2 regions of the Tatumella sp. JGM94 genome follow, and region 2 is predicted to be linked to the other one. Evidence: predicted binding sites of a transcription regulator. Region 2 holds the regulator's gene; the other holds the start of a gene.
The links. The regulator LexA, encoded in region 2, represses DNA repair genes until DNA is damaged. The targets are predictions, from matches to a motif close to TNCTGTATGTACATACAGNA.
Positions count from the first base shown of each region.

Region 1 (7,599 bases), on a different contig from region 2:
TCCCGGACTGGCGCTACCGTCAGCTGCCCGATGTGATCAATAAGGCGCTGGCAGCGAATGCTAAATATCTGGATGCCATTATGGTCCAGTATCATGAGGGCAAGGATAACCGAATGTCTTATCGGGTCGCGCGCCGTGATGCACATAATTCGGATGCCGAGCTGGCACTGGTTATTTCCAACCTGAACGCAGGAAACGGTTTACATCAGCCAGTAAAAGATGTGGCTTTCCGGGTACTTTGCCTTAATCACAGCCTGCTGAGTTATATTGCAGCACTCGGTGCCCACCGTGAGAAAATCGAACGCAGCGATTTACTGCAACTCATCGATGATGCCGTCAGTCTGACCGAAAATGTGTTACAGATGAGCCCGGCGGGTGAGCAACAGATTCCGGAAAAACTACAGGCATTAACCCGCGAGATGAATACTATAGAAGCCAACCCGGAGAGTCATCAGCCGGTGATACTGCAACAGATTGGCTTAATACTGAAAGTCCTTCCCGAACTGCTTAATATCCGCCAGGAAATCAACGCCCTTTAACCCCCGGCGGTAGCGGATAGGCAGATGCTTTAATAAACTGCTGATACCAGTGCCTCAGTTCTTCTTTCACCTCTCTGGTCAGTACCTCCTGGTGCTGGCCGGAGATTGCCCCCTGCAACGCATACAGAGTTTTAATTCCAAGATGTTTGTTGTTATTTTTTAGCCTTGTCCAGCTTTGCTTCGCGCCCAGCTCACGCAACCGGCTAATGGTCGGCACGCCGGCTTCTTTCAATAATACTTCCAGACGGATACTCAGGTTAGGCAGGTCTTTTAAACGGTGACAGTCAAGTTGTGCCTGACGCAATGCTCTGGCTTCATTCAGGGAGCTACGCGACAGGCCCAGCAATACGTCCTGGTGGCCCCAGAGCTGATGATCCACCCGATAATAATTAAGACTGACGCACTGTCCGCGTTTATGAAAAATAAATGGCTGCAGAGGCCGCATCTGCAGATAAGTATGCATTTCTTCACTGGCCCGCAAATACAGTTCACCTTCACTCACCAAAGCAAACACAATTTTCTCAACCGATAAAGAATATCCGCCGAACTGGGTACGTGACTGAATGTCACCTAATGCTGAAAGCTGTTTCTTTGATTCTTCAATACGTTGACCGGATGTTTTCATCGCGAACCTCCCTGGTTCTGGCAATGGCATAACTGCCAATAAAATAATACTTATCAACATGTTAGAAGTTAAACAAAAGCTATTAGTAGTTCAATGCATAAATAGCCGTTTGGCCGGTTAGTTTTGGATTATGCGAACTGTTTTCAGAAAAATGATTGATCTTTATCCATAACCGGAATACTGTATATACATACAGTTCATTGCGGATGATATAAAAATATGCGTGCTCAACTACTGAAATCAGCGACAATTAACCTTCACCGGCATACGGCGACACCTGCCAGTGTCAGCGGTTGTATCAGTGAATTAAGTTATCATGCACAGCATCCCGCGTTACTGCATAGTTTACTGCTGCCGTTACTCAGGCAACTGGGTGAGCAGTCACGCTGGCAGCTATGGCTTAGCCCGCCACATAAGCTGAACCGTCACTGGTTACAACAATCCGGGTTACCGCTGGCAAAAAGCATACAGGTTGCATCTCTGGATACCTGTAGCGACGTCCGCGCGATGACTAAGGCTCTTTGTTCAGGGAATTTCAGTGTGGTGATGGCCTGGTTACCAGATCATCTGACGATAGCTGAACGGGAAGATCTCGAACTGGCAGCAAAAGAAGGTTGTACTCTCGGACTGATCATGCGGGAAGAAAATGGCTTCGTTTACCCCGGCAGACAGGAAAATCGATTGAAAATTCAGTCTCCGTTACTACATTGAGCTAAAATAAGATTTTTCTCAGGAAAATTTACGTGAAGAAAAATAAATCACCGTTACCTCATGGCACCCCAGAGCCAACAATGAGTTAACGTGATTTTGTAATGGCATTTCCGGCCTTAGTTCAGTTTTAAATGTAACCATATATGTACAAAATGCTGTTTTTTTACTGTACAACATCATATCGTACTTGTAACTTTCTAATCTCGTTGTAGACTTTAGCTCGCCAGGGTGCTCAATAATCTCCTTTTTGGCAGAGTAAAAATCGAGCATTACAACCCGGCAAAGGATTACAACCAAAGAGCAAAATTTATGCTCATTGCCTATTTTGGATGATAACGAGGCGCAAAATGAAAAAGACAGCTATCGCAATTGCAGTGGCACTGGCAGGTTTCGCTACCGTAGCGCAGGCCGCACCGAAAGATAATACCTGGTACACTGGTGGTAAACTGGGCTGGTCTCAGTATCACGACACCGGTTTCTACGGTAACAACTACGAGCAGAATGATGGCCCTACCCACAAAAGTCAGCTGGGTGCCGGTGCATTCGTAGGCTATCAGGCAAACCAATACCTGGGCTTCGAAGCGGGTTACGATTGGCTGGGCCGTATGCCTCATAAAGGCACCAACGTTAATGGCGCATTTAAAGCGCAGGGCGTACAGCTGGCGGCTAAACTGAGCTACCCAATCACTGACGATCTGGATGTTTATACGCGTCTGGGTGGCATGGTATGGCGTGCAGACTCTAGCGAGAACAAAAACGGTGCACATCTGAAAGATAACGACACCGGTGTTTCTCCGCTGGCCGCAGTTGGTGTTGAATATGCACTGACCAAAAACTGGGCAACCCGTCTGGATTACCAGTGGGTTAACCACATCGGTGACGCTGGTACCGTTGGTACTCGTCCGGATAACACCATGCTGAGCGTTGGTGTATCTTACCGTTTCGGTCAGGATGATGCGCCGGCACCTGTTGCTGCGCCAACACCTGCACCAGCTCCGGTTGTTGAAACCAAACACTTTACTCTGAAATCAGACGTACTGTTTAACTTCAACAAAGCTACCCTGAAAGCAAGCGGCCAGCAGGCGCTGGATCAGCTGTATACTCAGCTGAGCTCTCTGGATCCTAAAGATGGTTCTGTTGTTGTTCTGGGCTTCACTGACCGTATCGGTTCTGCTCAATACAACCAGAAACTGTCTGAGCAACGTGCACAGTCTGTTGTGAACTACCTGGTATCTAAAGGTATTCCTTCAAACAAAATCTCTGCACAAGGCATGGGTAAAGCAGATCCGGTTACCGGCAACACTTGTAACAACGTGAAAGGCCGTGCTGCCCTGATCCAGTGTCTGGGTCCGGACCGTCGCGTTGAAATCGAAGTGAAAGGTATCAAAGACGTAGTTTCTCAGCCTCAGGGCTAATGAGTCACTCCGGCTAATTAAAAACCCCGCAAATGCGGGGTTTTTTTATGCAATAAAATACAAAGGAATGATCGCTCCTGCAGATTATTGCTGTGATGAAGGATCCCCGCTACTCTTCTGACTGAGTATTGACTGTAAATCCTGTTTCAGGGATGACATTTGAGAGGCGTATTGTTCTTTTCTCTCAGCATCTTCTATCAGCTGAACAATGGTTTCCGAAAGAGTTGCACTGCGACGCTGTGCCAGCCCCGCCAGCCGTTGCCACACCAGATACTCAAGATCGATGGATTTCTTACGGGTGTGTTGCTGTTCAGCATTAAAATGCCGTTTTCTGCGTGCTCTGATGGTCTGCTTCATCCGGTTAGCCAGTGCCGGGTTCATATGCTGTTCAATCCAGCCGGCAATATCATCAGGCCTGTGTTCAAGGGTCGCCAGTAATCTGACCGCCTCATCCGCAGCACTTTGCTCCTGGTAACGGGTGATGGCCTCACCTTCCCGGTGTTTTTTCACCAGGTATTTCCATTTCCAGCCGGACTCCAGATTTTCAAGTTGCAGATATTTCATCAGGGGTCTCATCATATTCGGGTATCCTGCTAAGAATAACAGTTTTTTGCGCTGCTGTAGTAAGGATTACTTCACTGAAACCGGCCAGTCACGCTGCACTGTTTCATAACCTCATTTCCTGTATAATCGTGCCTTTCTTACCACCGGATAAATGCTATTACTTTGATCAGCTCTCAACTCCCCTGGCAGGCACTGCGGCCAAACACTGACGACTACCGGACAGCATTCACCCGGATTCCCGATACTGAAGGTGATATTCAGGCAGCGATCCAGCCGCGTTTAATCAATGGACTGGCTTACCTGGATAACCAGACCCTTTCACCGGTACTGATGGTTCGTAGTCAGGAAAATACCGACTATCTCTCACGTATCGCAGCCGCGTATCTTGCCGTTTCAGAGAACAACAGCGACTTCAGTGGCTGGAATTATCAGCGACAGGCTGATGACCGTTTTCTGCTGGTCCCGGCCGCCCCCGGAGATGCTGTGTTTTGTCAGCAGCCGGGGGTTTTCTTCCGTGAATGGATAGAGAGTACCGAGCTGTTTGGTGCCGTACGCGGGCACGCCGGCGACTACCGTCCTGAACCCGGACTGTTGCATCAGGCGAACGGCGGCACACTTATTCTGTCCGTCCGTACTCTGCTCGCACAGCCTCTGATGTGGCTGCGGTTAAAGCAATATCTTGCGCGCGGATATTTTCAGTGGTTGTCAGCGGATGAACGCCGGCCATTACCCGTCTCCCTGCCCGATCTGCCACTGAATATTAAACTTATTTTATGCGGTGACCGGGATGCACTGGCTGAATTTCAGGAGTCTGAGCCTGAGTTTGTTGCCCGGGCTTTGTACACTGAATACGAAGAGCAGTGGCGTTTCAGTGATAACGATGACATGGCCTTATGGTGTGGCTGGGTCACTTGCCTGAGCCAGGAACTGAATCTGCCGGATATCGCTGAAGACAGCTGGCCATTACTGGTGACTGAGGGCTGCCGTTATACGGGAGACCAGACTCTGCTGCCCCTTTGTCCGCACTGGATACAGCGACAGTTAACCGATGCTGTCAGCTATGGCGGAGAAATTTGTGCCCGTACCCTGAGGGGAGCCTTAGAGGCCCGACGCTGGCGTGAAAGTTATTTGCCCGGCAGGATGCAGGACGAGATCAATGACCAGCAGGTATTTATTGAAACCGAAGGTGAAGTGATTGGTCAGGTGAATGGTTTGTCGGTACTGGACTTCCCCGGCCATCCGCGTCCATGGGGCGAACCTTCCCGTATTACCTGTGTTGTCCATTATGGTGATGGCGAAGTTATGGATATAGAGCGGAAAGCGGAACTGGGCGGGAACCTGCATGCCAAAGGTATGATGATTATCCAGGCCTTTCTTATTTCTGAACTTGAACTCGATCAACAGCTGCCTTTCAGTGCCTCAATGGTTTTCGAACAATCCTATTCAGAGGTGGATGGTGACAGTGCTTCGCTGGCAGAACTCTGTGCGCTGGTCAGTGCCTTAGCTCTGCAGCCTCTGACACAATCGATTGCCGTTACCGGTTCAATTGATCAACTGGGTAATGTTCAGCCGGTTGGCGGCTTAAATGAAAAAATTGAAGGTTTCTTTGGCGTGTGTTCAGCGCGTGAACTGACCGGTAAACAAGGTGTGGTTATTCCCCGAAGCAATGTGCGTCATCTGTCACTGAGTGATGAAGTCACAGAGGCAGTAAAAGCAGGGCAATTTCACCTGTGGGCAGTCGACAGTGCCGACCAGGCCCTGACACTGCTGACCGGTAAACAATGGCTGACAGAAGACGACAGCGACGATCTGATCTCTCTGATCCAGCGGCGTATTGCTCAGGCTACACAACCCGAACACAGCAGCAGAACAGGAGTCTTACGCTGGCTCAACTGGTTTAACCAGCGTTAATCGGACTTGCTCAGCGTACAACTGTAAGCTATTCTCCGTCATTCATAAATTTAAGGCTAGAAAAAGACATGGTAGATAAACGCGAATCCTATACAAAAGAAGATCTTGCTGCCTCCGGACGCGGAGAGTTATTTGGTGAGAATGGTCCGCCATTACCGGCAGGAAACATGCTGATGATGGACCGCGTCGTCAAAATGTCCGAAACGGGTGGTAAGTTTGACAAGGGCTTCGTTGAAGCTGAGTTAGATATCACCCCTGATTTATGGTTCTTTGCCTGTCATTTCGTCAATGACCCGGTGATGCCAGGCTGTCTGGGTCTGGATGCAATGTGGCAGCTGGTCGGGTTCTACCTCGGCTGGCTGGGCGCAGAAGGTAAAGGCCGCGCATTAGGTGTTGGTGAAGTTAAATTCACCGGACAGGTATTACCTACCGCTAAAAAAGTCACTTATAAAATTCACTTCAAACGTGTCATCAACCGTAAACTGGTGATGGGTGTGGCTGATGGTGAAGTCTTTGTTGATGGTCAGCTGATCTACAATGCCAGCGACCTGAAAGTTGGTTTATTCAAAGATACTGAATCTTTCTGATCACCGCTGACTGACAGTACCGACCTGAGCGGGAGTGATAATTCACTCCCGTTTTTTATGCAAAACTCCCCTGTTCTGGCTGCCGTTAATCCTTTATAAGGGTCACGGGGTTACTGGCGGTTCACCGCCGCAGAAACAGACTATCAGCATCGGTTTCGGACCATAACAGAGAGAAAAAACGGGCGGGCCCGGCGGGCAAAGGGATCTATCAGGCAGGTTATCAGAGTCCGGTATTTTCTGCCGGGGCACAGGCCCCGGCGTCCTATCCTTTCAGAGCTAAGCAAACACCGAGCGTTCGGCCATCGCCATGCGCCACCCGCCTAACCAATGGGAACGGGTATCAATGGTTTGATACGGACAGTTCTCTTTTGAACGTCCGGTAATGCCGGCCTGATAGCCGCGTGAATGTGCTCGTTCCAGGCGGTCTCTTTTTTGTCTCTTCATATCAGCTTTCCCTCATTGTCTAAGGTGGGACGGGATAGAAAGGATGTGTGGTTAATAAACATCCGGCCACGCCCTATTTCTACCGCCTCAAAAACAAAAGATCAATCACTGAAATTCATCAGATTGTCATCCTGTTGACACAACCGGCAGACAAACAGAGTTCAGACAATGTGTTACCGTCACCTGTTATTCTTTCATAGAGAATTATTTACAAACAGCAGCATCATTCAGGAATATTCCGAGGCCGGCTTCTGCGGATAAAAAAAGCCTCCGTCAGGAGGCTTTCAGGGGATAATATTATATTACTGGTTGATTTGTCTGGCTATTTGCACTGCTTCCTGTTGCCAGCCTTCTGCCAGGGTTCGGACTAATGCCGCATAGCCATCCTGTGACTGTTTCAATACCAGTGAAAACGGCCGGCGCAGGGTTTGCTGGCCACGTTGCAGGATCCATGAACCGGTAATAATCACTTTACCATCATAACGGCCATGAAAACCGGTGACCGAAACCGATAAGGTGTCATAGTTATTACCGGCCAGTGATCCGGTCACCAGCCAGCCAGGCATAAGCTGGCTCAGATTACTGACCAGCGTCTGTTGTAATTGCTGATCCAGCGGGCTGGCCCACAGGTTACTAGTGGCAATCACATACTGTACATCACTGGTCTGATAGGCCAGACCCGTTCCTGACAGAAAATCGGAGACACTGACCGGTTCTACCCATAATACTTTCGGGGAGTCAGCAGAGGACAGCCCCGGCGAAGAGACAGCAGATACAGGTACCGGCTGTGCCGGCAGCTGATA
Region 1 is NZ_JAERJN010000003.1:201,356-208,954, forward strand. Features, by position in the region: gene yccS (YccS family putative transporter) at 1-539, shown strand, start outside; gene JK216_RS03815 (TfoX/Sxy family DNA transformation protein) at 526-1,164, opposite strand; gene sulA (SOS-induced cell division inhibitor SulA) at 1,384-1,875, shown strand; gene ompA (porin OmpA) at 2,223-3,290, shown strand; gene matP (macrodomain Ter protein MatP) at 3,375-3,854, opposite strand; gene JK216_RS03835 (Lon protease family protein) at 4,017-5,765, shown strand; gene fabA (bifunctional 3-hydroxydecanoyl-ACP dehydratase/trans-2-decenoyl-ACP isomerase) at 5,834-6,352, shown strand; gene rmf (ribosome modulation factor) at 6,629-6,796, opposite strand; gene pqiC (membrane integrity-associated transporter subunit PqiC) at 7,099-7,599, opposite strand, start outside.
Region 1: a site for LexA is predicted at 1,343-1,362, ahead of sulA (SOS-induced cell division inhibitor SulA). Genes of this name have one in related genera too.

Region 2 (7,599 bases):
CTACCAGCTGATTCATCAGGGTACCAAAATCATTCCTTGTGATTTTATTGCACCGGCCATCAGCCACAATCCGCTCAGTGACCACCATCCGAAGCTGTTGTCTAACTTCTTTGCTCAGACTGAGGCGCTGGCATTTGGTAAATCACAGGCAGTGGTGGAGCAAGAGTTTGCTGATGCAGGCAAAACGGCAGCAGAAGTGGCCCATATTGTGCCGTTTAAAGTGTTTGAAGGTAACCGTCCGACCAACTCTATCCTGCTGCGTGAAATGACGCCTTACTCGCTGGGAGCACTGATTGCCCTGTATGAGCATAAAATTTTCACCCAGGGGGCGATTCTGAATATCTTCAGCTTTGACCAGTGGGGGGTGGAACTCGGAAAACAGCTGGCTAACCGCATTCTGCCAGAGCTGACCGGACCCGATGCTGTAACCAGTCATGACAGCTCGACCAATGGCCTGATTAACCGCTATAAAGAGTGGCGTTAAGCTCAGTGGTCATTGTCTGACCCGGCGGCAGTCATGCCGCCTTTTTATCTTCACCGACAGTGGCGCAAGGTAACTGCCATCCGGAACCACTATGGTGCGGGTTATTCCAGTAACGACATGCAGTGAATTGTATTTTTTGCGGGGAGCAGATGGATACATCAGAGAAGGCGCCAAAATCGTCTTTAGGCGGTATTATTGCGACGGTTTTACAGTGGGTACTGAATATTGGCCTGATTACGCTGGCTATTATTCTGGTGATCTTTTTGGGGAAAGAAACATTACACCTGGCCAATGTGTTGTTTCATACGGGTGAAGAATCATCTTCTTATCTGCTGATTGAAGGCATTGTTATTTATTTTCTGTACTTCGAATTTATTGCATTGATTGTTAAGTATTTTCAGTCCGGATTCCATTTCCCGCTGCGGTATTTTATTTATATCGGTGTGACAGCTATTATTCGTTTAATCATTGTTGACCATCGCAATCCTTTAGATACGTTATGCTATTCAGCGGCATTATTGATTCTGGTCGGTACGTTATGGCTGGCTAACTCGAAACGTCTGAAAAGAGAATAATGATCGGTTCTGCTACCGGTATATTAACGGCCGACAGGACTGGCGGCAGAAGATCCTGCTTAGCGGGCATCAGTCTGCTATAGTGTGCCGGTGAAATGCTCTGTATCTGTGCCTTGTCCGGGACAGTACAGAGCGATATCAACTGATTTCCGGAAACCCGAATGTGTATACAGGAACGCCTTAAACTGTATCAGCTGCACTGGATGCAGCCCTCAGCCCCTGAAATCCCCCCTGATATAAGGTGCTGGCTGTTTGAGGAACAATCAATGACAGCCCGGCTGGAAGCGTATTGTCAGAACATCAGCGTAGGTGTGGTCAGTGAGGGGTTTATCGAATACCGCTCATTATTGCCTCATGAACAAGACTATGCCGGTTTTGATCGCCACCAGAGCTACTGGCTGCGTGACATCATTTTATATGGTGATGGCGTCCCCTGGCTGGCCGGACGTACGGTATTACCTGAGTCGACCCTCAGCGGGCCTGAGCTGGCCCTGACATCACTGGGAGAGTGTCCGCTGGGCCGTTACTTATTCTCTTCGCCGTTATTAAGTCGTGATTTTATTCTGCCTGGAAAAAATGATGATTTATGGGGCCGATATTCATTATTACGTCTTTCAGGAAAACCCCTGATGTTAACCGAGACTTTTTTACCGTTATCTCCGTTGTATTTGGCCGGAGCTAAAGGATGACCGAAACTGTGCACGATTCTGTAAAAATATCGAAATTCCGGGCGTATATGCGCCTGATGCGTATTGATAAACCCATCGGTACTTTGCTGCTGTTATGGCCAACCCTGTGGGCTTTATGGCTGGCCGGACAGACATTGCCGCCTTTTTCAGTGCTGGTGGTTTTTGTCCTCGGGGTGATTGTTATGCGCGCCGCCGGATGTGTTATTAATGATTATGCAGACAGAAATGTGGACGGGCATGTAAAGCGTACCCGTCTGCGGCCGCTGCCTGCGGGCCAGGTCACAGAGAATGAAGCGAAAGGGCTGTTTCTGACACTGGTGGTGGTGGCTTTTCTGCTGGTACTGACGATGGGCACCCGGACGGTACTGTTATCTGTGGGCGGGCTGGTGCTGGCCAGCGCTTATCCGTTTATGAAACGTTATACCCATCTGCCTCAGGTCGTGCTGGGAGCTGCGTTTGGCTGGGCAATTCCAATGGCGTGGATGGCCGTCAGCGGGGAGTTATCTCTGGCATGCTGGCTGATTTTCCTGGCGAATGTGTGCTGGACAGTGGCCTATGACACCTTTTATGCCATGGTTGATCGCGATGATGACCTGAAAATTGGGGTGAAATCGACGGCCGTATTATTCGGGCGTCACGATAAACTGATTATTGGTTTACTGCAGATAACTACGCTGGTTCTGCTGGCCGTGTCCGGTCAGTTGCTGAGCCTGAATGGCTGGTATTATCTGTCGCTGGTGATCGCCGCAGGATTTTTTATTTATCAGCAACGGCTGGTGGCCGGACGCAACCGCGATGCCTGCTTTCAGGCATTCCTGAATAATAACTATGTCGGGCTGGTAATTTTTGGCGGAATTGTACTGAGTACCCTGCCGTTTATTAATCTGATGTAACCGGCAACCTAAAAGAAAAGGGCGCTCCGTTCACGGGGCGCCCTTTTTTATCCGGCTATTCCTGATCAGAGGCAATACCGTTTTCGATAGTCTGGCGGACATCGCTGCTTGTCAAATCAAGCAGGATCTGACGCATACCACGGGTTTTTTCCGGTTCAGAATCGTCTTTATCACTGATATAGCCTTCATCCCGTAATGTCAGCACTAACCCGGAGAATACCGCTTTATCGAAGAACTCCGGCGCGTTAATTCCGTGCAGTACCGATAAACGTTGTGCCAGGGTACGGCTCTCTTTTTCCAGGGTACCACGGTTAATCGCGGGTTTCGCATTCAGGATGGCGAAGGTGATGGCATAACGCTGCAGGGTTTCCCGGATTCCTGCCGCCAGCAGTCCCAGTACCCGCGAACGCGGTTTATGCACTGCATAATGTTCGCCGTCACTGCGGATCAGCGACTGACTGACCAGTTCCTGACACAGATCGCGGATAACCTCCGGCAGTTGCTCAGCTTCCCAGTGCAGGAAAAGCTCACTTTTCAGCAGCGGATAAATCAGTGCCACTTCCCGCTGCAGCTCATCTTTACGAATAGTCCCGTGCTGATGAATTATGGCGGCAATCAGGGATGGCATTACCAGTAAGTGCAGGATATTGTTCCGGTAATAGGTCATCAGAACCGCCTGCTCTTTCGGCAATATGATCATATCCCCGATATTATCGTGCTCAGTGGTGAACTTGTTCATACTTACAGCATGGCTAAGCAAGTCTTCGGCAGACATCTCCGGGATGGTGGTCCCTTCACTGTACGGCACATTACGTAATAACTGGCTGTAACACTCCAGCTGTTCCAGCAGTTGTTCACGGGTCAGTGAACGCTGCGGAGAAGCCAGTAATGCGGTAACACACAGGTTCATGGCATTTGCGGCCCCGGCGTTATTGATCCGCACCATCACTTTGCGGGCAATGTCATTAACCACCGGCGTCATCCACGCCGGACGTTGTGGCTCTATCGGATCGATATCGTCACGCCATTCCGGCACCTGGTTATTCAGATAGTTAACCAGCGGCAAGGGTTCACCGAAGTTCACATATCCCTGGCCCAGATTACGCAGTTTGCGTAAACCACGCAGCATCTGCAGCAGGCTCTCTTTTTCTTTGGTCGCTCCCCGCAGCTCCTTGGCGTAGGTCGCGACTTCCATCACATGCTCATAGCCAATATAAATCGGCACCAGAGTAATTGGCCGGTTACCGCCACGCAGCATGGCCTGCAAGGTCATGCTCAGGGTACCGGTTTTGGGCTCCAGCAAGCGTCCGGTACGTGACCGTCCGCCTTCAACGAAGTATTCGACCGAATAGCCGCGGCTGAACAGTTCACCCAGGTACTCGCGGAACACGGTTGAATAGAGCTTGTTGCCTTTAAAAGTACGGCGGATAAAGAACGCCCCCAGGCGACGAAAGACCGGGCCGGCAGGCCAGAAATTCAGGTTAATACCCGCGGCAATATGCGGGGGAACCAGTCCCTGATGATAAAGCACATAGGAAAGTAACAGATAGTCCATATGGCTGCGGTGGCAGGGGACATACACCAGTTCGTGGCCATCCTGTGCCAGCTGGCGGATACGTTCGCCGCCACTGACATTAATTCCTTTATACAACCGGCTCCACAGCCAGCCCATCACACGGTCGGTGATACGAATGGCTTCATAGGAGAAATCGGCAGCGATCTCTTCCATCATCGCGACCGCATTTTTCTGTGCCGTATCGTAGGACACTTTCTTGCTACGGGCTTCATCTTCTACCGCTTTGGCAATCGCTTTTGACTGCAGCAGTTTATTAAACAGATCCTGCCGGGCCGGTAAACGCGGTCCGACCGCCGCCAGCCGTTGCCGTGAAAAATGGATATGGGCCACACGGGATAATTTATGGGCGATGGATTGATCGGTACCGTGTTCATCTGCCATCTGACGCAGAGAAACCTTGGGTGAGAACCGGACAAAACTATCGCGTCCCAGCCAGAGAATGGCAAAGAACTTCTGTATTCCGTTAAGTTCACGCAGGAACGGCGCCTGTGCTCCCTGAACTTCTTTACCAGGCGCGCGGCCGAACATCACCGATACCGGCACCAGCTGAACATCCAGAGCCGGATTATTGCGGTGCAGGTCGAGGTAATCATGGAAGATTTTTACCGTTTCCTGATTCGGAGTGAAATAGGGCAGTAACCGTGGTCCATCGTGGATAAATACATGACGGGGTAAAAAATGACCATCGATTTCCACCGGCTGTAACGGATCCGGCAGATCATGCTGCAGGCATTGGGCACGCATCGCCAGAAGATCCGCTTTGGAATCATACGGGAATACATAGATAATGGGCCGGGTCGGATCCAGCCCCAGTTCGGAGAAAGGATCTTCCGGGATAACTTTGCTCTTAACCAGCAAAGATAATGGAAAACTGAGTAATTTATAATAAAGTTTACGCCAACCTGACATAGACAAATCTGCGGCCTCTTACTGTTAGCAAAGCGGCGCAAGCATACCAGAAACTACAAAGAAGATCTGTGAGGATACAACGAATCGTATCCTGATATAACGGTAATTTTTATCATAAAAGGAGTAAACAGGGATGGCGGGTACGACAGGCGGATGGCGGAGAATAATAAAAGCCGCGGGCTATTCATGGCAGGGACTGCGTGCGGCCTGGCGCCATGAAGCAGCCTTCCGGCAGGAAGCCGTGCTGGCAGCCGTGGCGGTGATTGTTGCCTGCTGGCTGAATGTGGATACAGTCACCAGGATACTGCTGATTGGTTCGGTGGTGCTGGTTGTTATCGTTGAAGTCCTTAACAGCGCGATTGAAGCGGTTGTGGACCGGCTGGGGCCTGAAATTCATCCGTTATCTGGCCGGGCGAAGGACTTAGGTTCGGCGGCGGTGTTTCTGGCATTGCTGCTGGCGGCTTTTGTCTGGATCGCTCTGTTATGGCAGTGGTGGTGAGTGGCGGGATCTTAACCGACAGTTGTTTGTTTTATGACGGTTTTTGGTTCCCATTTAGAAAATACCTGTATATACTCACAGCGACTGTATAAACAACCAGGGGGCGGGATGAAAGCATTAACCAGCAGGCAACAGCAGGTCTATGACCTGATTCGCGACCATATTCAACAGACGGGTATGCCGCCGACGCGCGCAGAAATTGCGTCCCAGCTGGGTTTCCGTTCCCCGAATGCCGCAGAAGAGCATCTGAAAGCTCTGGCGCGTAAAGGTGTTATTGAAATCGTCTCCGGGGCATCGCGGGGTATTCGCCTGCTGATGGAAGAAGAAACCACCGAGGGATTACCACTGATCGGCCGTGTCGCTGCCGGTGAGCCCCTGCTTGCCCAGCAGCATATTGAAAGCCATTTTCAGGTTGATCCGGCGCTGTTTAAACCGTCAGCGGATTTCCTGCTCAGGGTCAGCGGTACCTCAATGAAAGACATCGGTATTATGGACGGCGATCTGCTGGCGGTACATAAAACCCAGGATGTCCGTAATGGTCAGGTGGTTGTGGCAAGAATTGATGACGAAGTAACAGTGAAACGCTGGAAAAAACAGGGTAACACTGTGCAACTGCTCCCCGAAAATAGCGAATTCTCGCCGATTGTGGTTGATATCCGCGAACAAAACCTGACGGTTGAAGGCCTGGCGGTAGGCGTTATCCGTAACGGCGAGTGGTTATAGTCCGCCGCTGATCACCTCTGCTCCTGCTGGCTGAGTAAGATGTCTCAGCCAGACGGTTCCTTACTGTCCCCTGTTCCCGCGCCTGCTAGTTTTACTGATGCCGCTGTCATATAGTGCCCGTATTGTCTCTCTTTGTGCCTTTTGCGATGTGACCTGCAGGATTATTCATGTCTTTTCTTAGCTCTACCGATAAGCAACTCTGGCGGCTGGCATTACCGATGATCCTGTCAAATGTCACTGTACCACTGACAGGACTGGTGGATACGGCGGTGATTGGCCATCTCGGCAGTGCCATTTACCTTGGTGGTGTGGCCATCGGGACGACCGTAACCAGCTTTCTGTTTATGTTATTGCTGTTCCTGCGGATGAGCACTACCGGGATGACCGCCCAGGCGCTGGGGAAAAAAAATAATACCTTGCTGGCCAGGGCGCTGGTGCAGCCGGTGCTCATTAGCCTGATTGCCGGCGCGGTGTTTATTTTGCTGCGTCAGCCTGTCAGTCATATAGCCACCGGGATTATGGGCGGTGATCCGGCAACGCTGGTACAGGCTCGTGAGTTTATTGATGTACGCTGGCTGAGTGCGCCAGCGACCTTTGCTAACCTGGTACTGCTCGGCTGGCTGCTGGGGGTGCAATATGCCCGTGCGCCGGTGATTTTGCTGGTGACAGGCAACCTGGTCAATCTGGCGCTGGAACTCCTGCTGGTACTGCACCTGCATCTCGGGGTCCGGGGCGCGGCGGCGGCGACGGTTATTGCCGAATATATCACGCTGCTGACGGGTATGCTGCTGGTATGGCGTGTTCTGAAACAGCGGAAAATCACAGGGCGTATGTTACTTAACGGCTGGCGGGGTGATATGAAACGGTTACTGGGACTAAACCGGGATATTTTACTGCGTTCCCTGTTATTACAACTCTGTTTTGCCTCACTGACCATGACCGGGGCGAGACTGGGGAGTGATATTGTGGCGGTGAACGCCTTACTGATGATGTTTCTGACTTTTACATCCTATGCACTGGATGGTTTTGCGTATGCCGTGGAGGCAGTATCCGGTGAGGCCTATGGTGCCAGAACGGCCGGTAAACTGCATGAGGTCTGGCATGCATCCTGTCGTCAGGCCGGGATGGTTGCCGTTGGTTTTTCCCTGCTTTATGGGCTGGCCGGGCCGTATATTATTGATCTGCTGACATCTCTGCACTCTCTCCGGCAACTGGCCAGCCATTATCTTATCTGGCAGATTATTCTGCCAG
Region 2 is NZ_JAERJN010000008.1:123,028-130,626, reverse strand. Features, by position in the region: gene pgi (glucose-6-phosphate isomerase) at 1-484, shown strand, start outside; gene psiE (phosphate-starvation-inducible protein PsiE) at 634-1,059, shown strand; gene ubiC (chorismate lyase) at 1,221-1,748, shown strand; gene ubiA (4-hydroxybenzoate octaprenyltransferase) at 1,757-2,641, shown strand; gene plsB (glycerol-3-phosphate 1-O-acyltransferase PlsB) at 2,697-5,126, opposite strand; gene JK216_RS07925 (diacylglycerol kinase) at 5,260-5,625, shown strand; gene lexA (transcriptional repressor LexA) at 5,734-6,348, shown strand; gene dinF (MATE family efflux transporter DinF) at 6,516-7,599, shown strand, end outside.